3 regions of the Pseudonocardia sediminis genome follow, and region 3 is predicted to be linked to each of the others. Evidence: riboswitches for the same ligand, from Rfam matches in the RefSeq annotation. Region 3 holds a riboswitch; each other region holds the start of a gene.
What was found. Region 3 has a riboswitch for S-adenosylmethionine ahead of EV383_RS09030 (aminotransferase class V-fold PLP-dependent enzyme). Riboswitches for the same ligand answer to the same signal wherever they lie in the genome.
Positions count from the first base shown of each region.

Region 1: another riboswitch for S-adenosylmethionine. It lies ahead of EV383_RS29285 (hypothetical protein); the one in region 3 lies ahead of EV383_RS09030 (aminotransferase class V-fold PLP-dependent enzyme).
Region 2: another riboswitch for S-adenosylmethionine. It lies ahead of thrC (threonine synthase); the one in region 3 lies ahead of EV383_RS09030 (aminotransferase class V-fold PLP-dependent enzyme).

Region 1 is NZ_SHKL01000001.1:6,250,599-6,260,931, forward strand. Features, by position in the region: gene EV383_RS29280 (diguanylate cyclase domain-containing protein) at 1-1,559, opposite strand, end outside; SAM riboswitch class I at 1,848-1,933, shown strand; gene EV383_RS29285 (hypothetical protein) at 2,112-2,375, shown strand; gene EV383_RS29290 (OsmC family protein) at 2,372-2,863, shown strand; gene EV383_RS29295 (beta-ketoacyl-ACP synthase III) at 2,936-3,886, shown strand; gene EV383_RS29300 (hypothetical protein) at 3,951-4,424, shown strand; gene EV383_RS29305 (DUF305 domain-containing protein) at 4,431-5,006, opposite strand; gene EV383_RS29310 (hypothetical protein) at 5,363-5,938, shown strand; gene EV383_RS29315 (hypothetical protein) at 5,956-6,342, opposite strand; gene EV383_RS29320 (hypothetical protein) at 6,440-7,249, opposite strand; gene EV383_RS29325 (aldo/keto reductase) at 7,392-8,357, opposite strand; gene EV383_RS29330 (Chromate resistance protein ChrB) at 8,482-9,072, shown strand; gene EV383_RS29335 (cation-translocating P-type ATPase) at 9,113-10,333, shown strand, end outside.
Region 2 is NZ_SHKL01000001.1:4,809,736-4,820,068, forward strand. Features, by position in the region: gene holA (DNA polymerase III subunit delta) at 282-1,262, opposite strand; SAM riboswitch class I at 1,397-1,543, shown strand; gene thrC (threonine synthase) at 1,550-2,818, shown strand; gene EV383_RS22525 (DNA internalization-related competence protein ComEC/Rec2) at 2,893-5,349, opposite strand; gene EV383_RS22530 (ComEA family DNA-binding protein) at 5,346-6,269, opposite strand; gene EV383_RS22535 (DUF4190 domain-containing protein) at 6,904-7,560, shown strand; gene EV383_RS22540 (DegV family protein) at 7,562-8,461, opposite strand; gene EV383_RS22545 (xylulokinase) at 8,473-9,915, opposite strand; gene octT (diglucosylglycerate octanoyltransferase) at 9,912-10,333, opposite strand, start outside.
Region 3 is NZ_SHKL01000001.1:1,908,076-1,918,408, reverse strand. Features, by position in the region: gene EV383_RS09065 (dipeptide ABC transporter ATP-binding protein) at 1-925, opposite strand, end outside; gene EV383_RS09060 (ABC transporter permease) at 922-1,740, opposite strand; gene EV383_RS09055 (ABC transporter permease) at 1,842-2,783, opposite strand; gene EV383_RS09050 (ABC transporter substrate-binding protein) at 2,787-4,385, opposite strand; gene EV383_RS09045 (NtaA/DmoA family FMN-dependent monooxygenase) at 4,382-5,758, opposite strand; gene EV383_RS09040 (LLM class flavin-dependent oxidoreductase) at 5,755-6,966, opposite strand; SAM riboswitch class I at 7,152-7,247, opposite strand; SAM riboswitch class IV at 7,388-7,502, shown strand; gene EV383_RS09030 (aminotransferase class V-fold PLP-dependent enzyme) at 7,545-8,921, shown strand; gene EV383_RS09025 (TauD/TfdA dioxygenase family protein) at 9,153-10,061, shown strand; gene EV383_RS09020 (glycine betaine ABC transporter substrate-binding protein) at 10,071-10,333, shown strand, end outside.

The DNA.
Region 1 (10,333 bases), 4.3 Mb from region 3:
AGGCGGGTCGCGGCCTCGTTCGCGGCGTGCAGCGCGGGGCGGTCCTCCGGGTGCACCAGGCTGGGCCCGTCGCGGCGGTCGAGGTCGAGCACCTGCTCCGGGGTGAACCCGAGCATCGTCTCCACCGAGCGCGAGGCCCAGAGGACGGCGTGGGTGCCGGCGTCGGCGATGAAGATGATGTCCGGGCTGGCCGCGAGGACCGCGTCCTGGAACGTGACGGCGGCCTGCAGCCGGGCCTGCACGACGCGTTCCCCGGTGACGTCGGTGAACGTGGCGACGGCCCCCAGCAGGCGTCCGTCGCCCGCGGTGATCGGGCGGGCGTGCGCGACGACCTGGTGGTGCGGCTCGCCCGGCGGCTCGATCCGCAGCTGCAGTCCGGTCAGGACCTCCCCGGCCAGGGCGCGACGCAACGGCGTCCGCGACGGCGGGACGGGACCGTCCGGTTCGGACACCGACAGGCGCTGCGCCAGGACGTCCGGGTCGACCGGCTCGTCGTCGGCGACGCCGGTGATCCTGCGGTGCGCCGGGTTGCGCAGCACGATCCGGCCGTCGGCGTCGCAGGCCAGGACCCCGGCGTCGACGGTCTCCAGGACGGCCCGGTCGAACTCCAGCCGGTCGGCGAGTGCGCGCAGGGCGGCGTCGCGCTGGGCCACCGTCAGCGTCACCACGAGCACGGCGAACACGCACACCACGAGGAACGTCTGGACCAGGGCGAGCGGTGCGTACGGGGACGAGACGGCCGCGGCCGCGAACGGGCCGCCGCCGTGCACCGTCAGTAGCGCCACCAGCAGCCCGACCACCAGCACCTGCCAGCCGACGGTCCGGGGGCCGAGCCGCAGCCCGGTCCCGACCAGGACGGCCAGCGGCAGGAACGCCAGCGGCCAGGTCTGGCCCGGGGCGAACGCCGCGACGGTCGTCCCGACCGCGAGCACCCACAGGCCGGCGGCCTCGGCCGGGTGGCGCCGCCGGCGGCGCGGCGGAAACGCCATCACCAGCGGCACCAGCAGCAGGACCGCCGCCGACCGCGACGCGACGAGCGACCAGAACAGCTGCACGGGCTCGTCGGACAGCGGCGGCGGCGCGGTCGGGGTCATGACGGCCGCCGCGACGAGCGCGCCGGCCGCCGCCGCGAGCAGCAGCCGCCCCAGGTCGGGGAGCGAGCGCAGACGCAACCGTCCCGCGAGCAGGAGCCCGGCGGTGGCCGCCTGCACGACGTCCCCGAGCGCCCACCCGACGACCACCTCCGGCGGGCGACCGACCAGCAGCCGCAGCACCGCCCCGGCGACCCCCACCGTGAGCAGGACCGCCGCCATCAGGGCGGCCCGGCGGGCACCGGACGGCGCGCGCCACCGCCCGCACCCGCCCGCGGCCACCGCGACCGCCACCGTCGCCGGGGCGACCCCCGGCCACCAGGCCCGCAGCCCCGTCCGCGACTCGGCGACCTGGATCGAGAGCAGACCGAGCCCGACCACCGCGACCGCGGTCCCGGCCAGCAGCCCCGCCACGACGGGCGGCCCGGGCGGTCGCCGACCGGGCCGGGTGCCCTGCGGCAGGGTCATGGGACTCCCGGGGTGGGGGCCGGCCGCTCGGTGCGGGGGACACCGGGCCGGGACGTCGCGGGCCGTGGGGAAGATCGGTTCGGCCGGAACGGCAGCAGACTATCCCGGCGGTGGTCATGATCACCACGATCGGAGGAGTACGACCTCGGCTCTTCATCGCCCACCGTCACCAACTCGGCAGACGAGTGATGCGCCAGGCCCCTGGCGGTCCGTTCGTCGTCAGGGGAGTGACGTGGCCCGGCCACCGTCTCCTTGACACTCCGCCTCCGCACCGGGTTTGCTGGGGACTTGCCATCCTGAGCGGCCGAGAGACCCGGATCGACGACGCCGCAGCAACCCGCACACGTGGGTGCTACCGCCGGGACCGATGGGAGACCGACGTGAAGACCCCGGCGAACGACGCCCTCGCGGTGTCGGTGTGGTCGAAGTCGATCTGGTGCAGGCGTCGCCACGTCGACCTCTGCCGGACCGGAGCGGCGCTCTGTCGGTGATGCCTCGCGGCCCCGTGGCCGCCGACGCGTCCCGATCCCTCGCACCTTCCGGAGCATCCGCATGTCCACACCTGCCACCGCCCCACTCCGCACGCCCGCACCGTCCCGGTCCCAGCGCCGCTCGGCCGTCGGCGACCGCCTGCTCGACAGCCTCGAGGCGCTCGTCGCCCGTCACCGTGCGCTCGCCCCGCACTCCCCGGAGGATCGGGGCCTGCACGCCGAGCTGATCACCGCCGAGGTCGCGCAGGAGCTCGCGATGGCCCGCCGGGCGCTCGCCCGCACCCCGCACCTGACCGTGGTCGAGCAGCCGGAGGACGATCGATGAGCGCCCCCGTCGTCGACCCGGCGACCCTGCTCGACGCCGCCGTCGCCGAGATCGACCAGGACGCGGCCAACGCCCGGATCTCGTTCCTCGCCACCGGCTCCGGTGCCGACGGCGTCCGGATCCGGCGCGAGTCCGGCGCGCCCGACGAGCCCGTCGACCTGGGCGGATCGCTGAACCCGGTCGAGCTGGCGCTGGCCGCGCTGGTCTCGTCGCAGATCGCGACGTACCGGTACCAGGCCTCGGCTCTCGGGATCCCGCTCGACGACGTCCGCGTGGACGTCGAGGGCGAGCTCGACGTCCGTGGGTTCTTCGGACTGGAGGGCACCGTCCGGCCCGGCCTCGACGACGTCCGGATCGCGGTCCACCCGCAGGGACCGGCGCCGGCGGAGGACTACGTCCGGCTCCTCGCCGAGGTCGACGCGCGATGCCCGGTGCTGGACCTGTTCCGGGCGCCGCCCACGGTGAGCACGAGACTCGTCACGTCCTGAAATCGAACCGGGCGGTAACCGCACCGCGAACTACAGTGGGTTCACACCTACGACAGGACGCGGGTCCCGTACATGCCATCTCGCGCGGCCGTACTGACCGGCATCGGTCACAGCCTGCCACCGGACGTCGTGACGAACCACGACCTCGCTGCACGTCTGGACACCACCGACGAGTGGATCCGGACACGCAGCGGTATCGGGTCACGTCACATCGTCCGGGGCGGGACGAGCACCTCCGACCTGGCCGTCGAGGCCGGGACGCTCGCCCTGAAGTCGGCCGGGGTCTCGGCGGTGGACATGGTCGTCGTGGCCACGAGCACCCCGGACCACCCGGTCCCGGCCACGGCACCGGCGGTGGCGACCCGGATCGGGCTCGGCACCGTGCCCGCCTTCGACCTCAACGCCGTGTGCTCCGGCTTCCTCTACGGCCTGGCCACCGCGAGCGCGATGATCACCGCCGGGCAGGCCGGCTCGGTGCTGCTGATCGCGGCGGACACGTTCTCCACGCTCGTCGACCCCGAGGACCGGGCCACGGCGTTCCTGTTCGGCGACGGAGCCGGGGCGGTCGTCCTCCGCGCCGGGACCCCGGGCGAGGCGGGCGAGGTGCTGGCCCTGGAGATGGGCAGCGACGGTGACGGCGAAGACCTGATCATCGTCCCGGACGCGGCGACCCCGTTCGCGATGCAGGGCCAGGCTGTCTACCGGCAGGCGGTGGCGCGGATGACCGAGTCCGCGCGGACCGTCATGGACCGGGTGGGCTGGGGCGTCGGCGACGTCGACCGGTTCGTCGGGCACCAGGCCAACCAGCGGATCCTGGACGCCGTCTGCGACCGGCTCGGGCTGCCGCGCGAGCGGGCGGTGAGCAACCTCGAACACGTCGGCAACACCGCCGCCGCGTCGATCCCGCTGGCGTTGTCGCAGGCCGCGGCCACGCTCCGTGGGGGCGACAGGGTCGTGCTCTCCGCGTTCGGCGGGGGCGCGACCTGGGGCGGGGCGGCGCTCACCTGGCCGTCCCTGCTCTGATCGATTCTCGTCGCACCGACAGGTGGCGGTATCTCCCGGCGCAACGGCTGCCTACCGTGAGTGCATGACGGTGAATGCGGACAGCCCGGCAGGAATGACCGACGCCCAACGCGTCGTCACGATCCCGGAGCTGAGCGCACCGAGCTACCTCCAGTCGGTGCTCTCCATCGCCTACCGCGACGAGGGCAACAGCGTCCCGCTGACGGTGGCCACATCGGCCGGGCTCGTGTTCGGCAACGCCGTGCACCCGACGGCCTGGCTTCACCGTCTCGGCGAGCAGCTGCGCGACCTGACCCGGGACGACCCGCACAACGAGTCCGCCCAGGCGATGGCCTCGATGTTCGACCAGATGGCCGAGGAGCGCAACGACGACACCCCCGGCCGGGACATCCCGATGAAGGACATCCACTGGATCTACTTCACCGACGCCCTGATCGCGCCCGTGCACAACGCGGTGCCCGCCTACCAGGAACCCGCCTGCTGGCAGATCGCCCTGCGTGACGTCACCGGCTGGACGATCGGGCTCCCGCCGGCCTGAGCGCGCTCACGATCCCGGCAGGTCGGCGGCCAGGCGGCGCAGCTCCGGGAGTTCGCCGGTGGGCGCGGTGGAGATCGACGTCGCCAGCTCGCGGGCCGGGCCGAACGTCCCACCGTCGAGCTCGAGGCGCGACATCTCCGCGGCCCCCGTCTCGCTGTCGGCCGACGCCAGCAGCACGTCGCGGTCGAACTCCGCCGCCGGTGCCGCCGTCAGACGGGCGAGCGTCGCATCGTCGATCCAGCCGGCGGCCGCCGTCGCGTCCCCGGACTGCGGGGTGAGGCCGAGCTCGGTGACCCAGCTGGTGAGCCGCTGCTCCTCGGGTGTCTGCTCGGCGACGATCCGCCGCCCGAAGGCCCGCACGCGAGGGTCGGTGCCCCGGGCCGCGGCCAGCTCACCGACCTCGATCGCCCGCCGGTGGTGCGGCAGCATGTGCTGGACGAACGCCGCGTCGACCGCGGTGGGCCCGCCCGCCGGCGCCGGCTCGGGAGCCTCCGTGGCGGACAGCCGGCTGCACGCCGCGGCCACGGCCAGGAACGCCGCGACGACGAGCACCGCGCGGGAGGCCGTGCGGACCGTCGCCATGGAGCGAGTGTGCTCCGACGGGCCCGTCCCCGCCCGGCTCCTCGCGTGGACCGGCAGCTCCCGATGTCCTCGCCGGCGCCGTCATGATCGATCTGTGGGTGACGATCGGTGCCACCCGTGGCACCGATCGCACCTCACAGATCGATCATCCCGCTGCGCCGGTGGCGACGGCACCGATCCACACCGTCGGGGTAACGCTCCGTACCGAATCGACGACGCATCACCCGTGCGGCATGGAGAAACCTCTCCACACGATCGAGCCGCGGCGACGTCGACCGCGGAGGATCTTGGTGAGTGGGCGGAATCAACCGCGCGGACCGGACGGTCGGTGGATCAAGAGTTCCGGTGTCCTCGCCGTGATCCTCGCCGTGGTCGTCGGAATCGGGATCAACGGCGGCGCGATCGGGTCGTCTGCCGGAAGCAGCGGTGCCGCCGGAAGATCCGGGACCGGTAAGACCCAGTCGAAGGCACGCGACCGCGACACCACGGCTCTCGTCCGGCGTTTGACCGATCAGAACCTCCGCGTCGAGGTCCTCTCGACGTCGTCGGACGACGACTGCGCACGACTGTCCTACGGGCAGGTGAGGAGCTACTTCGCCGCGAATCGATGCGCTGCGATGTACCGCGTCCTCCTCCAGGTGACCGACCGTCGGCAGGCAGTCGCCGTCGTCGCCGTCGCGTCGGTCGACATGGCCGACGAATCCCGAGGACGGAGGCTCAAGACCCTCGTCGACACCTACGGGACCGGGAACATCTCGGAGTTGACCAGCTCTCGTCGGGCGCTCCGCGGCGTCCGGTGGACCGGTCAGCACTACGTGTCCATGAGGGACGGAACCACCATGGTGAACGCGCAGGCTGAACCGGTCGGCCGGACCGCCGCCGCCGCGAAGGTCGCCGGGATCGCCGCGACGGCCGTGACGACGGCTCCCTGAGCACGGACGGCGCCGTCTCAGGACCGGTGCGACGCACCCGCTCCGTCGAGGAGGAGCGACTTCCAGATCTTGCCCTCGCGACGCCCGGACGTCACGTCGCCGATCGACCCGGCGGCCGAGATCAGCTCGGGACCGACCAGCTCGGCCACCGACCGGCTCAACGACGCGGGCGCACCGTTCGGGCGGGTCAGCGAGATCCGGTACCGGGTGCCGCCGACCGTCGCCTTGAACCCGCCGGAGAAGTAGTACCAGGGAAACGTCACCCCGCTGACGGCGTCGACCGGCTCGTCGAAGACGACACCCTCGTCGCCGGTGAACGACAGCCGGCCGTCGACCAGGGCCAGTGCACCCGGCGTGTTCATGATCCCGTTCAGGATCCAGGCCGGACCGATGTGGTTGTTCATGCTTCTCCTCGTCTCCGCTGGTCGGATGGCCTGATCGGCCCGAGGGGAACGGTGCCGGACGGGCACCGGCATGCCCATCCCAGAAAGTGGGGATCGGTCAGGAGTGGTCGGTGAACGTCCCGGCCAGGCGCAGTCCGCTGCCTCCGGCCATCCGGAGCAGACCGGCCGTGGCGATGATGATGCCGAGCATCTCCATCGCCTCCTCGAGCCCGCCGAGGACGAGGTAGACGAGGTCGTCGGTCTGCCCGGTGGCGTCGAACCACCAGCCCTCGACGGCCTCCATCCCGACCGCGCCGCCGACGAAGACCAGCGCGGCGAGTGCGATCAGGCGCCCGCCCGGGCGGCGCAGCACCATCGGTCCGCACCACAGTGCGACGGCCGCGACCAGCACCATCGCCGGGATGATCCAGGCGTAGGTGAGGAACCCGCTGGTCCCGAGCACGTTGTGCAGGATGTAGCCGACCTGCTCGTGGTTGGCCGACACCTCGTCCATCGACACGACGAGCACCGCCAGGGCCAGCACGGTCCAGCGCAGACGCTCCGTGCGCACCGAGTTCGCCGCGATCAGCGCGAGCAGGCCGGCGTTGACCAGGTGCAGCGCGGAGCTGAACCAGGTCGCGATGTTCAGCTCGCCGCCGAGCCGGATCGCCTGCGGGATCTCGAACCCGGGGGTGCCGTAGCCGATCGCCATGGCGGTGAAGTGGGCGATCACCAGGACGGCGGCGATCCCGAGCGCGACCCGCAGGATCGAGTTGCCGCGGACGAGCGACAGGTGCGGCGCGGCATCCGGGACGGCACCCGCCGGAACGGGGGCAGGAGCGTGGGCGGGAGCGGCCTCGACGCGGGCGATCTTCTGGGTCGCCGGGTCGTCGTCGGCCGTCCAGGCCGTGTGACGTCCAACGGTCATGTCCGGGCTCCTTCGCGCAAGTCCGGCCGTTCGACCTCCTCCGATGAACGTCAACGGGGATGGTGGGCGTCGGGCGACCGTCCGTGGGGTGACGTGAGGGTAAACGAGCTGCCCGGTAACCGGTCACGCCACACCGGACCGCTCACGACCAGGGACGTCCCGAACGGGTGGCCCAGTACTGCTGCGCGGGCTCGGCCAGAGCGTCCAGCTCGTCGTCGATCCCGTCCGGGAGCACGACGTCGACGGCGGCGACGTTGCTCGCCAGCTGGGCGGTCCCGACCGGCCCGAGCAGCACGTGCCCGGCCCACGGACGGGTCAGCACCGCGGCCACGGCGAGCCGGTCGAGCGGCACGTCCAGCCGGTCCGCGAGGTCGGCCGCCGCGCGTGCCGCCGCCGTGCCGTCGTCGCCGCCCGGGGCGAGCCGGCCGTTCGCGAACGCCTCCTTGACGATCACCCGCGCACCGGAGTCCGCAGCCTCGGCCAGAGCCGGACCGGCCGAGGGTTCGAGCGCGTTCCACGTCGACTGGAACGAGGTGAACAGCGGCTCCCCGTCCACCCGGACGTCGAGGGCCCGCCGGATCGCCTCGGGCTGGCGCGGGCCGGAGGTGGAGATCCCGAGCCGGATGCCGCGCTCGCGCAGCCCGGCCATCGCCCGGTGCACGCCGGTGTCGTCGAGCACGCCGGTCTCGAGCGTCGCCGAGTGCACGTGGTAGATCCCGAGCCGGTCCCCCAGCAGGTCCAGGCTCTGTGCGGACTGCTCGGTGAACGCCGGCAGCGAGTGGTCCTTGATCTCGTGGACGTCGGCGTCGACCCGCCAGTCGCCGACGTAGCGGTAGCCCCACTTCGAGCCGATCTCGACGTCGGAGACCTCGGGGTGGTCGGCCAGCCAGCCGGCCAGGAACTCCTCGGCCCGGCCGTAGGAGCGGGCGACGTCGAGGTAGCGGAGGCCGTGGGCGTACGCGGCGTCGAGGAGCTCGCGGGTCCGGTCGCGGAGCTGCTCGACCCCGCGGGCGTCGCCGAGGTCGGCGGCGCGGCCGGAGGTGATGTACGCGGGACGGGCCACCGCGGCCAGGCCGAGGCCGAGGCGGGAGAGGTCGGAACGGGCCATGCCCCCAGCGTGCCGTGCCGCAGCCGGGACACCGTCGACGGCCGGATTCTCTTGAGACACTTGCTTCATTCTCTTGAAACACTTGTTGCGTTCCGGCACCCCCACTGGCGTAACGTCAGTCCCCGTGTCCGATCACGGCGATGACGCCCCAGGCTGGGTCCTGCTCCTTGCCCAGCTCCCTGCTTCCCCCTCCAGCCCACGGGTCACGTTGTGGCGCCGCGCCAAGGCGGTGGGTGCGGTCGGTCTGCAGAACGGCGCCTGGGTGCTGCCCGGATCGGACGACAACGTCGAGTTCTTCCGCACCCTCGCGGCCTTCGTCCGCGACCACAACGGCGCCGCACACGCGCTGAGCGTCCGCACCGTCGAGGACACCGGCGACGACGAGATCGTCGCCCGGTTCCGGAGCGAGCGGTCCAAGGAGTTCGCGGAGCTGAACGAACGCGGCGTGGCGCTGCTCTCCGAGCTGGACCGGGAGGCGTCGAAGGGAAACTTCAGCTTCGCCGAGCTGGAGGAGAACGAGCAGGTCCTGGAGCGGCTCGCGGGCTGGCTCGACAAGATCGTCGCGCGCGACTTCTTCCCGGACGAGCGCACCAAGGACGCCGCCGAGCTGCTGGACCGCTGCCGTCGCGCGGTCGAGGGCTTCACCGCCTCGGTGTACCGCGCCGAGGGCGTCGCCCCCGAGCTCCCGCCCACCACCGAGACGGGCGAACGATGACCCCGGCCGCGAGCACCCCGCCCCGCAACGGGCGACGTCGGTGAGCGACGCCGAGCTGCTCGCCCACGACCCCGGCCTCGACCGGGCGCACGCCTCGACCGCCGACGCCGCCGTCTCCGCGCTGGGGACCGACTCCACCCGCGGCCTGACCGACGCCGACGCGGCGTCGAGGCTGACGGCCACGGGCGCGAACCGCTTCCGGACGCCGCGCCGCGTCACGTTCCGGCACGTCCTCGCCGACGAGATCACCGAGCCGATGATGCTGCTCCTGGTGGCCGTCGCCGTGCTCTACAGCGTGTGGGGACGGCTCGAGGACACGATCGCGATCGTCGTCATCATCTCGGCGGTCGTGCTGGTGGAGGTGTTCGCCGAGTACCGCGCGAAGACGGTGATCGCCGCCCTGGGGAAGCTGACCGCACCGACCGCACCGGTACTGCGCGACGGCCGCACCGAGCAGGTCCCGACCGAGGACCTGGTGCCCGGTGACGTGATCCCGCTCCGCGCCGGGGCGCGGGTGCCCGCCGACGTCCGGCTCGTCGGGACGTGGGGCCTGCGGGTCGACGAGTCCGCGCTGACCGGCGAGTCGGTGGCCGTCGGCAAGGACGCCGACGACGTGCTGCCCGACGACACGGCACTCGCCGAGCGGACGAACCTCGCCTTCGCCGGGACGACGGTCGCCGCCGGGCGCGCCCGCGGTGTCGTCGTGGCGACCGGCATGGCCACCGAGCTGGGCCGGATCACCGGTCTGGTGCTGGAGGCCAAGCCGCCGCGGACGGCGATGCAGCAGGCGATGCGCGACCTGTCGCGGGTGCTGGCGATGGTGGCGATCGGGTTCAGCGTGCTGGTGCCGCTGATCGGGATCATCGGCGGGCAGCCGTGGCGCGAGATGGTCCTGACCGGGCTGACCATGGCGTTCGCGACCGTCCCGGAGGAGCTGCCGATCATCATCAGCCTCGTCCTCGGACTGGGCGCCTACCGGCTCTCCCGCCGCAACGGCCTGGTGCGGCGCCTGCGCGCGGCCGAAGCCCTCGGCACCGTCACCACGATCGCGACCGACAAGACCGGCACGCTGACCGAGAACCGCATGGCGGTGACCTCGCTCGCCGCCGACGCGATCCCCGACGACCACCTGCTCGCGCTCGGCGCGGCCTGCCACGACGCGACGACCGAAGGCACGGAGTTCGCCGGTGACCCGACCGACGTCGCCTTCCTCGAGGCCGCCCGCGACCGCGACCTGCTCCCGGGCAGCCCCGGCGGCGTG
Region 2 (10,333 bases), 2.9 Mb from region 3:
GGGGCAGCGCCGTCGTCGTGTTTCCGGGGCCGCCACCTGCGGACGGTCCCCTGCCCAGCACATGCGGCCGGTTCCCCTGCCCAGCCGCGCGCCGGGTCTTCCACTGCGCGTTCCGCGTCGTTCCGCGGGCGCGGCCGCGATCGCTCGACGACGCCGGGCGCGCGTCTGCATGACGGGCGCGCGCGGCGTGGTGCCCGAGCGCGAACGGCGTGGTGCCGATCCTGGATGCGCGACCGAGGCGCACCCGGCGGTCCGCCGGAGGCGAGGGCCGAGCTCCCGGATCAGCGGGTGGCGCGGGCGTCCAGGACGGCGAGGACGGCGCGTTCCAGGGCGTAGGCGGGGTCCGGGGAGGCGCCCTTCACGTCGGCGTTGACCCTCGCGGTGGCGGCGACGGCGACCGCGAGGGTCTCCGGACGCCAGGCGCGGACCTGGCCCTGGGCCTTGCGGATCTTCCAGGGCGGCATGCCCAGCTCCCCGGCGAGGCGGTTCGGGTCCCCGCGACCGGCCGAGCCGACCTTGGCCAGCGTGCGGACCGCGTCGGCCAGGGCGTCGGCGATCAGCACGTGCGGGGTGCCGATCACGAGTGCCCAGCGCAGGGCCTCCAGCGCGCCCGGGCGGTCCCCCGCGATCGTGGCGTCGGCGACGGCGAAGCCGGTCGACTCGGCGCGCCCGCGGTAGTACTGCCGCACGCCGTGCTCGTCGACCCGTCCGCCGGTGTCGGCCACCAGCTGACCGGCCGCGGCGGCGAGCTCGCGCAGGTCCGACCCCACGGCCTCGACCAGCACCGGGACCGCGTCCGGGGTGATGCTGCCGCCGTGCCTCCGCACCTCCGCGCGCACGAAGTCCGCCCGCTGCTCGGGGCGGGTGATCCGGGCGCAGTCGGTCGTCTCCGCCCCGGCCTTGCGCATCAGGTCGACCACGGCCTTGCCACGCGCACCGCCCGCGTGCTGGGCGACCAGCACGATCCCCGGCGCGGGGTCCTTCGCATAGGCGGCGATGGCCGCGGTGAGGTCCTTGTTCGCCTCGTGCGCGGCCATCAGCACGATCACCCGCGCCTCGGCGAACAGCGACGGGCTGAGCAGGCCGGCCAGCTCGCCCGGGGCGATGTCGGAGGTGCGGATCCGCCGCAGCTCGACGTCCGGGTCCTGCGTCCGGCACCGCCGCACGATGTCCTCGACGGCGCGTTCGGCCAGCAGCTCCTCCTCGCCGACGACGAGCTGGAGCTGCGCGGGAGGGCCGTCGTCACGTGCCGCGGGGCTCACGTGACCATGGTGGCCCACCACACCGACATCGGGTGACCCGGATCCCGTTCGGTGTTCTCGACTGGAAAACGTCGTCGGCGGTGTCGTAGTGTCAAGCTGCCTCCGTGTGATCACGGGTGGTCACAACTGCATATGGCTCATCCAGAGGGGCAGAGGGAACGGCCCGTTGAAGCCCCGGCAACCGACGTCGCACGACGATCCGCCCGATCACGTCTCCACGTGACCGGACGTCGACGAACACGGTGCCAACTCCGGCCCGCACAGTGCGGGACAGATGAGGAGATCACGTGACACTCACTGCTGCCCACGAGACGGCCACCAGCTACGACCTGGGCCCCGCTCGTGCTCTCAGCTGCCGCGAATGCGGCCACGAAGTCCCCCTCGCCGCCGAGTTCGCGTGCCCGCGATGTTTCGGCCCGCTCGAGGTGGCCTACGACTTCCCGAACGTCACCCGCGCCTCCATCGAGGCCGGCCCGAAGTCGATCTGGCGCTACAAGGACCTGCTGCCGGTGCCCACCACGGTCGCCGAGCACCCGAACACCGAGCCCGGCCTGACCCGACTGATCCAGGCCGACCGGCTCGCCGCCGCGCTGGGCGTGCGCAAGCTCTGGGTCAAGGACGACACCGGCAACCCGACGCACTCGTTCAAGGACCGCGTCGTCGCCGTCGCCCTGGCCGCTGCCCGTGAGCTGGGCTTCACGGTCCTGTGCTGCCCCTCGACCGGGAACCTGGCCAACGCCGTCGCCGCCGCCGCGGCCCGCGCCGGGTGGGATTCGGTCGTGCTGATCCCGTCCTCGCTGGAGCAGGCCAAGATCACGACGACCGCCGTGTACGGCGGCACGCTGCTCGCCGTCGACGGCAACTACGACGACGTCAACCGCCTCGCCACCGAGCTCGCGGCCGAGCACGAGGAGTGGGCGTTCGTCAACGTCAACGTCCGCCCCTACTACGCCGAGGGCTCCAAGACGCTGGGCTACGAGGTCGCCGAGCAGCTCGGCTGGCGCCTGCCGCAGCAGATCGTGGTGCCGGTGGCGTCCGGGTCGCAGCTGACCAAGGTCGACAAGGGCTTCCAGGAGTTCGGCAAGCTCGGGCTCGTCGAGCCGACCCCCTACACCGTGTTCGGTGCACAGGCCACGGGCTGCTCGCCGGTCGCGACCGCGTTCGAGGCCGGTCACGACGTGATCCAGCCGGTCAAGCCGGACACGATCGCCCGCTCGCTGGCCATCGGCAACCCGGCCGACGGCCCGTACGTGCTGGACTCGGTGCGCCGCACCGGGGGTTCGGTCGGGCACGTGACCGACGCCGAGGTGGTCGAGGGCATCCGCCTGCTCGCGCAGACCGAGGGCGTGTTCGCCGAGACCGCGGGCGGGGTCACCGTCGCGACCGCGAAGAAGCTGATCGAGGCCGGGAAGATCGACCCCGACGCCGAGACCGTCCTGCTGATCACCGGTGACGGACTCAAGACGCTCGACGCCGTGTCCGGCGAGGTCGGCCCGACCGCGACCGTGCCGTCGACCAGCAAGGCCGTCCGCGAGGCCCTGGCCCACCTGGCCTGAGCCACGCCGAGCACGACTCACGGGAGCGCCCGGCCGGACCCGTTCCGGCCGGGCGCTCCCGCGTCCGGTGGCGGTCATCTGCCACCGGACCGGCGGGGAGCGGGCTGCGGGTCGCCGCGGGCGACGAGGGCCATCTCCGGGCGGCCGTCGCCGTCGGAGTCCTCCGCGGCGGTGACGGCGACGTCGCCGGACTGGTCGGTGCGGGCGACGACGACCCCGGCGCCGGTCAGGGCGTCCATCATCCCGGGGTTCGGATGCCGGTAGGTGTTGCCGGCACCGACGCTGACCAGCGCAGCGCGCGGGCGCACGGCGTTGAGGAACGGCACGGAGCTGTAGCGGCTGCCGTGGTGCGGCATCTTGAGAACGTCGGCCTGCAGCGGGACGCCGGCGTTCAGCAGGTCGCCCTGCGACTCCAGCTCCACGTCGCCGGTGAGCAGCACGCTCCCGGCCGGGGTCTGCGCGCGCAGCACCAGCGAGCCGTCGTTGACCGCGGTGCCGTCGTCGGGGTCGACGTACTCCGAGGGGTGCAGCGGGCCGAGTACGTCGATCCGCAGCGCCGGCCAGGTCAGTGACCGCCCGGCCGCGAGCCCGACCAGCGGCGCACCGGCGGTGGCCGCCGCTGCAGCCACCTTCTGCAGGCCCCAGCGGGGCTCGCGGACCGGCCCGACGGCGACGGCGGAGGTCGGACGGTCGCGCAGGGCGCCGTTGATGCCGCCGATGTGGTCGGCGTGCAGGTGGCTGAGCACGAGCAGCGCGATCCCCTGCACGCCGAGGCGGTCCAGGCAAGCGTCGGTGGCACCGTCCTGCGGCCCGGTGTCGACCATCACGACCCAGCCCGGCGTCCCGGTGGCGAGCACCAGCGCGTCGCCCTGACCGACGTCGCACGCGACCGCGCTCCACCCGGCCGGTGGCCACCCCGGTGGGACCACCCGGGTCGGGACCAGCACCAGCAGCAGGCCGAGCAGGACCGCCAGCAGCAACGCGCGGATCCGCGGTCGCCGGCCCAGCGCGAGCAGGACCAGCAGCACCCCGGTGAGCAGCAGCGCACCACCGAGCCCGTCCGGCCACGGCAGCGCGCCACCCGGGACGGCGGCCGCGTGGTCGGCGACGAACACCAGCCACCGCACGGCGGGCCCGGCCAGCCACGCGCACGCCTGCGCCGCGTCCGGGCTGAGCGGCGAGACGACCGCACCCAGCACGCCGAGCACCGTCGCCGGGGCGACGGCCGGGACGACCAGCAGGTTCGCCACGACCGAGACGAGACTGACCTGCCCGCTCAGGCCGGCGATCAACGGCGCCGTCGCCAGCGCCGCCGCGGCCGGGACGACCAACGCCTCCGCCGCACCCGGCGGTACACCCCGTCCGCGCAGCCGCGCCGCCCAGACCGGTGCGAGCAGCACCAGCGCACCGGTGGCCAGCACGGAGAGCCCGAACCCGGCGTCGAGGGCGAGCGCGGGGTCGACGAGCAGCAGCACCAGCACGGCCGCCGACAGCGCCGGCACGGCGGAACGGGCCCGGCCGAGAGCCAGCGCCAGCAGCACCACCCCGCCCATGACGGCGGCTCGGAGCACCGACGGTGACGGCCGCGCCAGGATCACGAACCCGACGATCGCCAGCGCCGCCAGGACGGCGGCGATCCGTGGGTCGGCCCGGAACAGCCGCAGCAGGAGCAGCACCGCCCCGGCGACGATCGCGAGATTCGACCCGGACACGGCGGTCAGGTGGGTCAGCCCTGCGGTCCGGAAGTCCTGCTCGACCTCCGGGGTCTGGTTGCGGACGTCGCCCACCGCGAGGCCCGGGAGCAGGCCGGCCGGGGCCGTCGGCAGTGCCCGCGCGGCCGCGTCGCGCAGGCCGTCGCGCAGCGTCCCGGCGGCGGTCTGCCACCACGGCGCCGGGGCGACCGCCTCCGGGGAGCCGCGCACCCGCAGGACCGCCACCGTCAGGTCGGACCGCTGGGCCGGCGCGAGCAGCCCCTGCGCGGAGACCTCCTGCCCGGGCAGGAGACGGTCCCATCCCTCGGCCGGGGTGAGCAGCAGGACGTCACCGGAGAGCGACCACCGCCCATCCCCCGCGGTCGCCGAGACCAGCTCGGCCGGCACCAGTACCCGGGACGCACCGGGCTCGGCCCCGAACCCGGCCTGGCGCAGCGGGCGCGGGTCGTCGGTCAGTACGACCCGGACCTCGGCGGCAGCCCCGCGTTCGGCCGCGGCGCGGACCGGGTTCGCCTGCAACCCGGTCGCGTGCACGGTGATCAGGACGGCGGCGGCGAACGCGCAACCGCCCGCGGCCAGGAGCCCGTACCTCGACGGGGTGGGACGGCCGGTGAGGCGGGAACGGATCAGTCCCACCAGCACGGCGACCGCGGAGAGCAGGGCCGCGGCGATGCCTCCGGCCGGTCCGCCGAGCAGTCCGGCCAGCTGCGCGGCCCACGTCGCCAGCGCAGCCGGGACGAGGCGCAGGTCCGGCCGGGCCCCGGGGGCGGCCTCCGTGTCGTCCAGGACGGCATCGGGACCGCGGCGCCCGCTGCTCATACGGTCACCGCCTCGCGGAGCTGCGCGAACTTGCGTTCTCCGATGCCGTCGACCTCGCGCAGCTGCTCGACGCGGCTGAACCGCCCGTTCTGCGTGCGCCAGTCGAGGATCTTCTTGGCCGTCACCGGACCGACGCCGGGCAGTGCGTCGAGCTGCTCGGCGGTGGCCTGGTTCAGGTCGATCTTCGGCCCGGCCGCCCCACTCGCAGCCGCCCCGCCCGCAGCCGCCCCGCCCGACGCCCCGCCGCTCGACGACCCGCCACCGGAGGCCCCGCCACCCGAGGCTGCGCCGGGAGCGGCGTCCCCGCCGGCGGCACCTCCCGGAGCACCACCGCCGGACTGCGCGTCGGGAGCAGGCTTCACCCCGATCGCGACCTGCTCCCCGTCACCGAGTCGACGCGCGAGGTTGAGCACCGACAGGTCCACGCCGGGCAGTGCGCCACCGGCCGCGTCCACCGCGTCCGCGACGCGCGATCCGTCGGGCACCCGCACCAGCCCCGGTTTCGCCACCTTCCCGACGACGCTGACCACGAGCGGTCCCGCCTGCGCCGCCGGCGCCGGCGTGGGAGCCGCTCCCGATGCGGGCGAGCCGGGCCCGACGGAGACGGCGGGCAGGTCCCCGATCGGCTGCGCCTGCGGACGGCTCGACCACACCCCGAACCCGGCCAGCACCGCGGCCGCCACGACGACCAGGACCAGTGCGATCGCACCCGGACGTCCCGGGTCGACCAGGGAGTCCGCGAGGGAGGCGGGCAGCCAGCGCTGCAACGTCCGGCGCACCCGACCGCTGACCGCCGGACCGGCCCTGCCCGCCCGATCGGACTCGTCGGAGCCGGCCGGGCCACGGTCGTCCTCGTCGTCGACGTCCCAACCGGTCCCGCCGTCCGTGAACGCGTCCCGCGGCGGGGGTTCGTCCGGCACGGACACGGGTCCGTCGGGACGGGGCTCGACCGTCCACGGGTCCGCGCGTCCGAGATGCCGGGTGCGGCCTCGTCCGGTCGCGCCGACGATCCCGGTCCCGCCACCGGACCCGGCCCCGCCACCGGACCCGGTCCCGGCACCGGAGCGGCTCCGTGGAGCCGGCACACGGGTACCGACGTCGCTCCACGAGGCGAGTCCGGGCCACGGACGGTCGGTCGGCCGCGCGGACGGAACACCGGGCGCGGTGTGGTCTCGGTGGTCGGGCCGGTCGACGGTCCTCGGTGCGCCCGTCGACCGGCCGGCCCACCCGACGGACGAGGCCTGTTCACCGTCGTCGGCCGGGTCGCCGGGCCCGGGGATCGGCAGCGGAACGGTGTCCGGATCCCGGCGGGCGTCACGCGACGGGCGCGACGGCGGCCGCGCGGCGAGCGCGGCCAGACGCCGAGCCGGGTCCCACCCGTCTGTCCTGGACACCCATCGGACGCTAGGTCCGCCGGAGGTCAACTCGCCCCGCTGATTCAGATCTGTGGATGCTCCCGACAGGTTGGGGATAACCGTGCACCGATGTCCGTAACGCCGGGATCGGCGACCTCGATGTAGCGATCATCGTCGGAGCGACCGCCTGGAGACGGACATGACTCAGCACTACCCTCCGCAACAGTGGGGGTACCCGCAGCAGCCGGCTCCCCGTCAGATGAACAACGGTCTCGGAACCGCGTCGCTGGTACTGGGGCTCCTCGGGGCGATCTTTGCGCTGCTACCGATCATTGGTGTGATCGCGTGGCCGATGGTGATCATCGGCCTTGTGCTCGGTCTCATCGGGGTTACTCGGGCACAGAAGGGGGAGGCCGACAATAAGGGGGTGGCGATCGCCGGGGTGGTGCTCTCGGCGGTCGGGCTCATGTTGTGCTTCGCGTGGGTCGCGCTGTTCTCGTCGGCGGCCGACAGCGCCAGCCGATCACAGGCGTCCGCTCCGACCTACTCCGCAGCGGCGCCGACGTATACGGCTCCGGCCGTCGAGAAGCCGGCCGCGGCTGCCATCGATGTCAACAACCTCACCGAGGGTTCCTATCTCGTCGGCAAAGACATACCGGCCGGCCGGTACAAGACGAGTGGTGCTCAGGGGACCAACATCATCGACGCGTGCACCTGGTCACGGAACAAGGACGACTCCGGCGAATTCGACTCGATCATTGCGAACGGAATCATCAACAAGGGCCAGGGCTCGGTCACAGCGAAAGATGGGGAGTTCCTGGATCTGTCCGGAGACTGCGTCTGGACCAGGCAGTAGCTCACGCGGTGCCAGGATCGTTCGCCTCCCGCGGCACCACGACCACGCCGAGCATCCCCGGCCCGGCGTGCGCGCCGATCACCGCGCCCACCTCGCTGACCAGCAGGCGGGCCGCTCCGGGAAGGCGTTCGCGCAGGCGGTCGGCGAGGTCCTCGGCCCGCTCCGGGGCGCCGAGGTGGTGCACCGCGAGCTGGGCTCCCTCCCCCGCCGCCTCGACGGCCAGGTCCACCAGACGCTGCACGGCGCGTCCGGTCGTGCGGACCTTCTCCAGTGCGGTGATCCGGCCCTCGGTCAGGTGCAGCAGCGGCTTGACCGAGAGCGCCGTCCCGAACAGAGCCGCGGCCGCCCCGATCCGGCCACCTCGGCGCAGACGTTCCAGGTTCTCCACGCTGAACAGCACCCGGCACCGCGCGGCGACCCCGGCCGCGGCGTCCTCGACGGCCGCCCCGGGCAGCCCGGCGCGCGCGGCGTCGCAGGCGGCGAGCACGGCGTAGCCCAGGCCCATCGCGACCGCGCGCGAGTCGACGACCCGCACCCGCGCCGGGTCGACCTCCTCCGCGGCCAGGACGGCGGCGTCCCAGGTACCCGACAGCTCGCGGGACAGGTGCACCGAGACGATCTCCCGGGCGCCGCCGTCGAGCAGCTCGCGGTAGGTGTGGGCGAACGCGGCCGGGCTGGGCCGCGACGTCTGGACCTCGAGGTTGCGGTCGGCCAGGGCCGCGACGAGCTCGGCCGGGCCGACGTCGATCCCGTCGCGGCCGATCCGGTCGCCGACGCGCACCTCGAGCGGGACGGTGTGGATCCCCCGGTTCCCGGCGACGCCGGGCGGCAGGTCGGAGGTCGAGTCGGTCACCACCGCCACCGGCGTATCGGTGTCCGGCGAGGTGGTGGAGGGGAGCACGGCGCCGGACATTACGGCACGAACATCGCCGCGAGGTCTCGTTGTGCGCCGCGGTAGCGCCCGTGGGCGTCGTCGTACACACCCCGCGTCGACGGGTCGGGGGTGAACTCCCGCTCGACCGCGACCATGCGGTCGGTCAGGTCGGCGAGGGAACCGCCGCCGACCGCCAGCCCGGCCAGCACCGCGGCGCCCAGGACACCGGCGTCGCGTTCGGCGGTGCGGCGCAGCGGGCGGTCCAGGACGTCGGCCTTGATCTGGCACCAGAGATCGCTGGCCGACCCGCCGCCGCAGACGGCGAGCGACCCGGCCGTCGTCCCCGCGGCCTGTTCCAGTACCTCGAGGACGTGCCGCGCGGCGTGCGCGACGCCCTCCATCCCGGCCCGGGCGAGCTCGGCGGGGCCGGTGTCGAACGTGGCGCCGAGCCAGTGCGCCCGCAGGTGCGGGTCCCACAGCGGGGCGCGCTCGCCGGAGAGCTGGGGCAGGAACAGCACGCCGCCGCAGCCGGGTCCGGCGCCGGCCGCGGTGGTGAGGGCGGAAGGGAGGTCGAGCCCGAGCATCCGCGACGCCCAGGCCAGGGCGTCGCCACCGGCCTGCGTCGGACCGGCGTGCACGTGCAGGCCCCGCCACGTCGGGAACGTGACGATCCCGGGCGCACCGCCACCGGGCCCGGCCGCCATCGCCAGCACCTCGGAGGTCCCGGCCACGTCGATCGCGTCGCCGGGAGCGGCGATCCCGCCGCCGAGCAGACTCGACCAGGCGTCCATCGTCCCGTGCGCGACCGGCACGCCCGGCGGGAGCCCGCCCGCCCCGGTCGTCTCCCCGACGAGCGCGGCGGGGTCCCCGAGCGGCGCGAGACGACCGGTCAGGCCCGGCACGACGGCGTCGAGCCAGGCCGGATAGGTGCCACCGGCGTCGACCAGCCCGATCGAGGAGATCGGGTCGGCGACCGCGACGCCGGTCAGCCGCAGCAGCAGCTGATCCTTCGGCGCCAGCACCCAGCGCGACCGTTCCCACACCCCGGGCGCGTGCGCCGCGAGCCAGGCCGCGCGGGCCGCGGGGTGCGTGGGGTCGACGGTGCCCAGCCCGCCGCGGACGGCAGCCCGCGTGGCGTCGTCGAGACGTGCGGTCAGACCCGCGGCGACGTCCGCGCAGCGCCGGTCCTGCCAGGTGATCGCGGGGTGCAGCGCGGCACCGCCGGCGTCGGTGACGACGTGGGTGTTGACCTGGCTGCACACCCCGATCCCGTCCAGGCCACCGAGCGCGCCGGCGGCGTCGAGCTCGGCGACGACGCCGCACAGCCCGCCCCACCAGTCCGACGGGTCCTGCTCCGCCCACCCCGGCGCCGGACGGCGGGTGGTGTGCCCCCGCGCGGCACCGGCCACGCGCGTGCCGTCGTCGCGGTACACGGCGGCCTTCACCGACGTGGTGCCCAGGTCGATGCCCAGCAGCGTCACCGCGAGACCGTCAGCATCGGCGCCAGCGCCGCACCCAGGGCCTCCCCGACGCGGCGGTGACCGTCCCAGCCCCAGTGCATCCCGTCGACGTTGCCGTGCCCGCCGAGGACATGGTCGGCGACCAGCGCGGCGACGTCGAGCAGGCCGACACCGTGCGCCGTCGCCCACTCCCTCGTCGCGCGCTCGGCGGCCGCACGATGCGGGTGGACGCCGCCGTAGGCGCCGGCCCGGTGCACCGAGGGCAGCAACGTCAGCACCGGCAGGCCGGGCCGCAGGGAGTGCACCGCGGCGCGGCACCGTTCCAGGTAGGCGGCCGTCAGGCGAGCCGGCAGGGTGGCCGGTCCACCGCCGGGCAGGGTCGCGGCGAACGCCCGCGACAGCCGGGGCTGTGCGCGCAGGTAGCCGCCGCGCACGGCGC
Region 3 (10,333 bases):
GCCGCCCGGCGGCCCGGGGCAGGCGGAAGTCCTTGACCAGGTTCCGCACCTCGGCGATCGGCCCCGAGGGCGAGTCCGCGTCCGGTTCCTTCGGCGGTGGGGGCGGGACGGCCGCGGTCGCGGACAGTCCGGGCGCGGCCCCGATCAGGGCGCGGGTGTACGGGTCGCGGGCGCGGTGCAGGATCTCGTCGACCGGCCCCTGCTCCACGATGCGCCCGCCGGACATGACGACGATCCGGTCGGCTCGGTCGGCGGCGACGGCGAGGTCGTGGGTGATCAGCAGCAGCGCGCTGCCGGTCTCGGCGCGCAGGGCGTCGAGGTGGTCGAGGATGCGGCGCTGCACGGTGGCGTCGAGGGCGCTGGTGGGCTCGTCGGCGATCAGCAGGCCGGGGTCGGCGGCGATCGCGACGGCGATCAGCACGCGTTGCCGCATGCCGCCGGAGAGCTCGTGCGGGTACTGCCCGGCGCGTGTCGCCGGCTCCGGGAGCCCGGCGCGTTCGAGCAGCTCGACGGCCTTGATCCGCGCGCCGCGCCGGTCCGCGAGCCCGTGCACGCGCAGCGCCTCGGCGACCTGGGCGCCGATCTTCTGCACCGGGTTCAGCGAGACCGTCGGATCCTGCGGGATCAGCCCGACCTTCCGGCCGCGGACCGTCCGCAGCGCCTTCTCGGACAGGCCGGTGAGCTCGTCGCCGGCGAGCCGGATCGTCCCGGCGCCGACGGCACCGTTCACCGGCAGCAGACCGACGACGGCCTGGGCCAGCGTCGACTTGCCCGACCCCGACTCCCCCACCACGGCGACGACCTCGCCGGGCGCCACCTCCAGGTCGATCCCGCGCAGGGCGTGGATTCGCCCGCCGGTGGCCCGATAGGTCACCTCCAGGTCACTGACCTGCAGTATCGCCGTCGCGTTCTTCGGGGCACTCATGCCGACCTCGCCCACTCCCCGTCCAGGGCCCGGGAGATCCGGTTCACCGACAGCACGGTGGCCGCGATCACGAACCCGGGAATCGCGCACAGCCACCACGCTCCTGCCAGGTAGTTGCGGCCCTCGGCCACCAGCGAGCCCCATTCCGGGGTCGGCAGCGGCGCGCCGTAGCCGAGGAAGCTCAGCGACGACACGGCCAGGATCGCCAGGCCGAACTCCAGCACGGCCAGCACCAGGACCGGCCCGGCGGCGTTGGGCAGCACGTGCCGCCGCAGCGTCACGTACCAGCGGGTGCCGACCGAGCGGGCCGCCTCGACGTAGGTGGAGCGCCGGATCCGCAACGTCTCCGCGCGCATCACCCGGGCGAAGTTCGCGACGCTCGCGATGCCCACCGCGATCGCCACGTTGATCGTGCCGAAGCCGAGCGCGGTGATCAGCGCCAGCGACAGCAGGATCGCCGGGATGGCCAGCAGCACGTCGACGAACCGCATCAGCGTCTCGTCCACCCAGCGCCCGACGAACCCGGCCAGCAGGCCGATCAGACCGCCGACGACGAGCGCGACGGCGACCGCGATCACGGTGGCCTGCAACGACAGCGACGCGCCGTGCACGACCCGGGTCCAGACGTCCCGACCCAGGTAGTCGGTGCCGAGCAGGTGTCCGGCGGTGCCCGGGGGCAGCAGCTTGTCGCCGGGGACGCCGATCGTCGGGTCACCGGGGGCGAGCACCGACGGCGCGAACGCCGCGACCAGCACCAGCACCACGTACACGGCCGAGGCGACGAGCCCGGGACGGACGCGCAGGAACCGGCCCAGCCGGGCCGCCCGCTCGCGCGGGGTGGCCGGGACGGGCACGGCGACCGTCGTCCCGGGGGTGGTCCCGTCCGGCGGCGAGGTCTCACGAACCAAGAGTTCGGTCACAGTGCAGCTCCGGTCGCGATACGCGGGTCGAGCACGGGATAGATCAGGTCGACGGCGAGGTTGACCAGCACGAAGACGAACGCGGCGAACACGACGATGCCCTGCACGACCGGGATGTCCTGCACCCCGACCGAGGACACGGTCAACCGACCCAGGCCGGGACGGGTGAACACGGTCTCCACCACGACCGAGCCGGCGAGCAGGTTCCCGACGACGTAGCCGAACACCGTCAGCGCCGGGATCACGGCGTTGCCCAGGGCGTGCCGCAGGTGGACGCCGGCCTCACCGACGCCCTTGGCCCGCGCCGTCGTCACGTAGGGCTCGTCGAGGGCCTGGCTCATGGACTTGGCCAGCACCTGCGCGATCAGCGCGCCGGTGGGCAGGCCGAGGGTGATCGCCGGCAGCACCAGCGCCTCCGGCCCGCGGGCACCGACCGAGGGCAGCAGCCCCAGCCGGAACGAGAACAGCTGCACCAGCATCAGCCCGACCCAGAACACCGGCAGCGACACCGCCAGCGACGGCAGACCCATCAGGACCTGCCGCAGCCAGCGCGACCGGGTGTAGGTCGCGGTCAGTGCGACGGCGGAGCCGAACACGATCGCGACCAGCAGCCCGCACAGCGACATCTGCAGCGTCGACGGCAGCGCCTCGCCGATCGCCGAGCTCACGTCCTGCCCGGTCGCGAACGACCGGCCGAAGTCGCCCTGCAGCGCCGCCCAGAGCTTCGTCCCGTACTGCACGATCAGCGGCTGGTCGAGCCCGTACCGGGCGCGCAGCGCGTCCAGCTCGGCCGGGCTGACCGGCTCACCGTCCCCGCCGGCCGCCATGGTCGCGACGGGGTCGCCGGGCAGCAGGTAGAGCACCACGAACGACACCGTGTACGCCGCCCACAGGACGCCGACGGCGAGCGCGACGCGCCGCAGGAGATAGACCGCCATGGGTTACTCCGACTTCCAGGTGTCGTGGAGCTGGATCCGCGACGACGCGTCGAACGCCACGTCGTGCGCGGCCGGACCGACGCCGAGCGTCGTGGTCAGCTCGACCACCGGGACGTTGAGGCGCTGGGTGATCATCGACTTCTGCGCCTGGTCCACCAGTGCCGTGCGCTGCGCCGGGTCGGTGGCCGCGGCCTGACCGGTGAGCAGGGCGTCCAGCGGGCCGGGCTTCACCCGGTAGAAGTTCGTGCCCCCGGTCCAGTACTGGCTGCGCAGGATGTCCGGGTCGGCGCGGGTCAGGTTGCCCCAGAACGCCGTGAAGTCACCGCTCTGCTGGACCACCGGCGCGTCGGAGATCTGGATCTCCTTGAGCTGGGCGTCGATCCCGACGGCGCGCAGCTGCTGCTGGATCAGCTCCAGCGCGGGCTTCACGGTCGAGAGGTTGTTCGCGAACGTGATCGGCACGGTGAGCCTCTGCCCGTTCTTCACCCGGATCCCGTCCGGCCCGGCCCGCCATCCGGCGGCGTCGAGCACGGTGCCGGCGCGGGCGGCGTCGAACCCGAGCAGCGCGCTGTTGTCCACGTACTCCGGCGTGCTGGAGGCCAGGACGCTGGTTGCGGGCTTGGTCTGGGACGTGAACACCGCGCTCACGACCTCGGGCCGGTTGATCCCGAGCGAGACGGCCTCGCGCACCGCCGGGTCGCTGCCGAGCGGGCTCGCCTGGTTGAACGCGATCCCGAACGGCAGGCCGGGGTTGGCCCGGGCGGGCAGGTCGACCCCGGCCCCGCTCAACGGCGCCTCGTCCTGCGGGCCGATGCTCGCGATCGCGTCGACCTCACCGGACTGCAGGCTGCCGGTGCGCACGCCGGACTCGGGCACGACGCGGAACTCGGCCCGGTCGAGGTAGGCCTCGCCGGGGTGGGTGAACAGCGACGAGCCCCAGTCGTACCCGGCACGCTTGGTCAGGACCGTGGAGTCGTTCTTGGTGTAGCTCTCCAGCACGAACGGGCCGGACCCGATGACGCCGGTGCAGCGCTCGTCGTCGGTCTTCGCGACGCTCGACGGCGCCAGGATCCCGAGGCTGTACGTGGACGTGGCCTGCAGGAACTGCACGTTGGGCTGGGCGAACCGGACGGTGAACGTCGTCGGGCTCGTCACCGTGGTGCCCTGGTAGCCGGAGAGGTAGCCCTTGGGCAGGCTCCCCCGGGCCCCGATCTTCGGCACCCGGTCGAGGTTGGCCTTGACCGCGTTCGCGTCGAGCGTCGTCCCGTCGCTGAACGTGACGCCCGGGCGCAGCGTGAAGTCGTAGGACGTGGCGTCGGCGTTGACCTTCCAGCTGGTGGCCAGCCAGGGCTTGATGTCACCGGTGGCCGGGTCCTGGTCGGTCAGCGAGTCGACGATCTGGCGGACCGAGTAGACGGAGTCGTTGCTGGTCACCTGCTGCGGGTCGGCGCATCCCTGGTCGCTGGAGACGGCGAACGTCAGCGTCCCGCCGGGACGGGGCGGGCCCGCGTCGGCGCCCGCGCCCCCGCTGCCCGAGCCGCACGCGGACAGCGTCAGCGCGGCGGTCGTGGCGAGGGCCGCGACGGCGCATCCCCGCTTCACGACGCCACCGACGAGTCGTGCCGGCGAGGCTCGCCGAACCGCGCGGGTGGAGCGAGGCCGAGGTTGTCGCGCAGCGTGGCGCCGGCGTACTCCGAGCGGAACACCCCGCGGTCGACGAGCCGCGGCACGACCCGGTCGACGAACTCGTCGAGCCCGGACGGGCTCACGTGCGAGCCGACGATGAAGCCGTCGGTGGCCCCGTCGCGGACGTAGCGGTCGATCTCGTCGGCCACCGACTCCGGCGTCCCGACGAACACGGCGCGATCGAACACGTGCTTGACCACCTCTCGCAGGCTCAGGTTCTTCTCCCGGCCCAGCTCGCGCCAGGCGGCCGCGGTGGCGTGTGCGTCCTGGGTCAGCGGAGCACGCCCGCGGATCCACTTGGGCGCGTCCGGGGTGGGGTCGAGGTCGGGCACCGGGCCGTCCGGGTCGACGCGGGACAGGTCGCGGTTCCAGACCATCTCGGCCAGGACGATCGCGGTCTGCGGGTCCACCTGGCGGTGGTGGATCTCGGCGTGGCGGTCCCGGGCCTCGTCGAGGGTGTCGCCGAGGACGACCGCGGCCGACGGGAGGATCTTCACCTCGTCGGGGTTGCGGCCGGCCTTCGCGACGCGGGACTTGACGTCGTCGTAGAACGCCTTGGCCTCGTCGAACTTCTGGTAGCGGGAGAAGATCGCGTCCGAGTGCGCGGCGGCGAAGTCCCGGCCGGACGGCGACTCCCCGGCCTGCAGGATCACCGGGTGCCCCTGCGGGCTGCGCGGGGTGGTGAACCGGCCGGAGACGTCGAACTGCTCGCCGGAGAACGCGAAGTCCCCGACGTCGCCGTCGCGCAGGAACCGGGCGGCGTCCTTGTCGGCGACGACCGCGTCGGAACCCCAGGAGTCCCACAGCCGGCGGACGAGCTCGAGCGTCTCGCGGGCCCGGGAGTAGCGCTGGTGGTGCCCGAGGAACCCGCCGCGCCGGAAGTTCTCGCCGGTGTCGGCGTCCGAGCTGGTCACGACGTTCCAGGCGGCGCGGCCGCCGGAGAGCAGGTCCAGCGTCGCGAACTTGCGCGCCAGCTCGTAGGGCTCGTTGTAGGTGGAGTTGATCGTCCCGGCCAGGCCGATGTGCGAGGTGATCGCGGCCAGCGAGGCGAGCACGGTGAACGTGTCCGGACGCCCGACGACGTCCTGGTCGAAGATCGCGCCCCCGCGGTCGCGCAGGCGCAGGCCCTCGGCGAGGAACAGCAGGTCCAGCTTGCCGCGCTCGGCGGTGCGGGCCCAGTGCGCGAACGAGGCGAAGTCGATGTGGCTCCCGGAGGCGGGGTCGCTCCAGACGGTGTCGTGGTTCACGCCGGGGAAGTACGCCCCGAGGATGATCTGCTTGCGGGTCATGCGGTGCTCCCGGCGGTGGCGTAGCGACTGGCCGGGCGGGAGAGCCCGAACCGCTCGCGCAGGGTGGTGTCGTCGTAGGCGGTGCGGAACGCGCCGCGGCGCTGCAGCTCGGGGACGAGCGCGTCGGCGATTGCGTTCAGGTCGTCGGGGAGGACGCCCGGGCGCAGGCGGAAGCCGTCGAGGCCGGCCTCGTGCCAGGCGACCAGCAGGTCGGCCAGGTCGGACGGGGTGGTGGCGAGGATCGCGGCGTCGGAGCGCAGCGGGTCGCGGGCGTCGAGGCGGGCCAGGCGCTCCTGCGCCGCGGCCTGCGTGTGGTCGAGCAGGACCACCAGGTCGCCGAGGATCCGCAGCGGCTCCCCCTCTCGTCCGACCGCCGCTTCCGCGGCGCGCACGTCACCGATCACCGACGCGACGTCGTCCACGTCCTGCGGGGTCACGAACACGACGTCGGCGGAGCGGGCGGCGAGGCGGTAGGGCACCTCGCGGTGCGCGAGCACGGTGACCAGCGGATGCCCCTGCGGCGGGCGCGGGGTGATCGCGGGCCCGCGGACGTCGAAGTGGTCCCCGGAGAAGTCGATGTAGTGCAGCTTGTCCCGGTCGACGAAGCGGTTGGTGGCGTCGTCGCGGATCTCCGCGTCGTCCTCCCAGCTGTCCCAGAGCCGGCGCGCGACCTCGACGGCGTCCGCGGCCTCGTCGAAGAGCTCCTGCACGACCCGGGCGGTCTCCGGGGTGTCCAGGTGCTCGCGGCGGACGCCGGGCAGGGCGCGACGCCCGAGGTGGCGCGCCTCGTCGGCGCGGGCCGAGACCTGCACCCGCCACCCGGCGCGGCCGAGGCTGTCGTGGTCGAGCGTGGCGAGCGCGTTCGCGACGTGGAACGGCTCGGTGTGCGTCGTGGTGACGGTGGGGACGAGTCCGATCCTGCTGGTCAGGGGCGCGAGCAGGGCCGCGACGAGATGCGCGTCGAGCCGCCCGCGCACCTGGTCGGTGCGCCGGTCGGACTCCGCGAGGTGATCGGTCGACTGCAGTCCGAACCCGTCCTCGATCGTGATCAGGTCGAGCAGGCCGCGCTCGGCGATCGCCGCGAGGTCGGCCCAGTAACGGGCGGTGAACAGCTCACCGGGGCGGGCGTCGGCCTCGCGCCAGGCGGCGGGGTGCCATCCGGCGTCGCTCAGCGCGACGGCGAGACGAAGGTGGTCCGAAGTGGACATGGGTGGTGACCGCTTCCTGCGGCGCGCGGGGCGCCGCCTACTGCGGGTGGTGGGGCCGGTCCGGGGCGGTCAGGCCGGACAGGCCGCGCTGGTGACGCGCAGGAGATCCACGTGACGACGGCAGCGCCCGTGGAAGGAGGCGCGGTCGACGGACGGCACGCGCACCGCGTTTCCGTTCATCGATCCCCCCATCGGTCCCGGCGTGAGCACCCGCACCCGCGGGATGCGGGGGGTTGCTGCGGCGTCGACGAGCCAGGTCTCTCGGCCGCTCTGGATGGTGCGCACCCGTGATCGGGTACTGACACGACTCTAGGTAGCCACTCCCGTCGCCTGTCAACACTTCCGATGAAGAACGTGATGCGCGACGCCCCGGCCCCACGCACTTGACATCGGCGATCACGCGCTCGTAACTTCACCGCCAGGTCATGAGCGCCAGCGTCAAGCCCCGGCTCGCTGGCCGGCAACCCTCCTCCGCGGTGGGGTGCTCCGGGTGAGGACCGGGCCGGCGCGACACCCGCGTGCGGCAAGCGCGGACCCGTCGGCACGTCTGAGGGTCCTGATCGACCCGAGGAACCGCCATGTCCCACGCCCTTGCCACCGCCCCCGCCGCGACCGCCGTGGACCTTCCCTCCGTCGTCGGAGCCGACCTGCAGGTCCCGCTCGTCGACGGCCGCTGCGTGCGCTACGCCAACCTCGACGTCGCCGCGAGCGCGCCCGCCCTGCAGGCCGTCGCCGACGAGGTGAACGCCCTGCTTCCCTGGTACGCGAGCGTCCACCGCGGCGCCGGCTACGCCTCCCAGGTGTGCACCCGCGTGCTGGAGGCGGCCCGGACGACCGTCGCGGAGTTCGTCGGCGCCCGCCCGGGCGACGTCACGGTGTTCACCCGCCACACCACGGACTCGTTGAACCTGCTCGCCTCCTGCGTCCCCGGCCCGGTGCTGACCCTCGACGTGGAGCACCACGCGAACCTGCTGCCCTGGCAGTCCCGGCCCGGTTCGCGGGTGATCGCGGCCCGCGCCGGCGTCGACGCGACGCTCGCCGCCGTCGACGACGCGCTGGCCCGCGGCTCCTTCGCGCTGCTCGCCGTCACCGGTGCCTCCAACGTCACCGGCGAGACGCTCCCGATCGCGCAGGTCGTCGACATCGCCCACGCCTACGGCACCCGCGTCGTCGTCGACGCCGCGCAGACCGCACCGCACCGCCGCATCGACCTCGCCGCCTGGGGCGCGGACTACGTGGCCCTGTCCGGGCACAAGCTCTACGCGCCCTACGGCACGGGCGCCCTCGTCGGGCGCCGGGACTGGCTCGACGAGGCCGCGCCGCACCTGGCCGGCGGCGGTGCCGTCGCCCACGTCGGCATCCACGGGACGACCGCCGAGGCCGCGTGGGCGCCCGCTCCGCACCGGCACGAGGCCGGCACCCCGAACGTCCTCGGCGCCGCCGCGCTCGCGGCGGCCTGCCGGACCCTCGCACCCCTGCTGGACGAGGTCGCCCCCGCCCACGAACGCGCCCTGCTCACCCGCCTCACCGACGGGCTCGACGCGATCGACGGCGTCACGTCGCTGCGCATCTGGAACGACTCCCCGGACCGGGTGGCGGTCGCGAGCTTCGTCGTCGACGGCGTCCCGGCCGGGCTGGTCGCGGCGTACCTGTCGGCCGAGCACGGGATCGGGGTCCGGGACGGCCGCTTCTGCGCGCACCCGCTGCTGGCCCGGCTCGCCGACGGCGGGGACGGGGCCGGCGACGGGAACGCCGTGCGCGCCAGCCTCGGCCTGGGCAGCACCGCCGAGGACGTCGACCGTCTCCTCTCCGCCCTGACCGCGCTCGTCGCCGAGGGGCCCCGCTGGGACTACGCCGTCGTCGACGGCCGGTGGGCGCCGACCCCGGACCCGCGCGACGCCGACCCGCTCGGCCTGGCCGGTCCGGTGGGTACGCAACGCTGCGGCGCAGCGTGATCGACCCCACGAGGGTTGACTCACAGCGCTCGCCTGCACAGGATCAACGGATGCCCGGCGCCCGGAACCTGACGTGCCGTCGTCACGTCGACCTCATGAGGACCGCGGGCTACACCTGTCGTTGACGCCCGCCGTCCGGATCCTGCCGACGGCGACCCCTCCCCCGTCCGATCCCGCGGGAGTCGTGTGTCCGACCCGGGTCACGTCTGCCCGCACGTCCGAGGAGCCTCCATGTCCAGCGCCACCCTGTCCGCTTCCGGTCCGCGAACCGGCTCGCTCGACCTGGAGCCGCTCGGCCCCGGCTTCGGCGCGCTCGTGCACGGCCTCGACCTGGCCACCGCCGACGACACGGTCGTCGCCGACGTGCGTGCCGCGCTCACGGCGCACAAGGTGCTGTTCTTCCGCGGCCAGACCCTCGACCCGGACGCGCAGGTGCGCCTGGGCAACCGGCTCGGGGAGCTGACGGCGTCGCATCCGGTCGTCCCCGGCATCGACGACGCGCACACCGAGATCTACGCCCTCGACAGCGCCGACGACGGCTTCTCCGACGTCTGGCACACCGACGTCACGTTCATGAAGCGCCCGCCGCTGGGCTCGATCCTGCGCGCGGTCACGTTGCCGCCCTCGGGGGGCGACACGAACTGGGCCGACCTGGAGCTCGCCTACGCCTCGCTCTCCCCCGCCGTGCAACGCCTGGCCGACGAGCTCTCCGCCGAGCACGACGGCTTCCGCGACTTCGGCGAGCGCCTCCTGCAGCGCCAGCAGGGCCAGGGCAGCGAGTGGGAGGGCGAGACGGTCACCATGCTGGAGCCGGTCGTGCACCCCGTGGTCCGGGTGCACCCGGAGACCGGCCGCAAGTCGCTGTTCGTGAACCCGGGCTTCACCACCCGCATCGTCGGGGTGTCGGACGCGGAGAGCCGGTACCTGCTGGACCTGTTCTACGCCCACCTCACCAAGCCCGAACACATCGTCCGGCACCGGTGGGCCGAGGGCGACGTCGCGATGTGGGACAACCGCTCGACGGCGCACTACGCGAACCGCGACTACGGCGACGCGCGGCGCGTGATGCACCGCGTAACGCTGCGCGGGGACGGTCCCCTCGGCGTCGAGGTGCTGCGCACCACCGACTTCGGACAGTAGGTTCACCCGATGAAACCACCCCTCCGCACCGTGCGCCTGGTCCTCGCGCTGGTGCTGGCCGTCGCGACGCTGGCCGCGTGCGGCGCGTCCGGCGCGAACGACAGCGTCACCGTCCGGGCCGCACAGTTCCCGTGGAGCGCGGCGAAGCTGACCAACGCCATCCTCGCCGAGGTCGTCGCCGGCCACCCCGGGCTCGGAGTGGGCGAGTTCAAGACCATCCAGGTGGGCCCGGCGACGGCGTGGGCCGGGGCCCAGCGCGGCGACGTCGACCT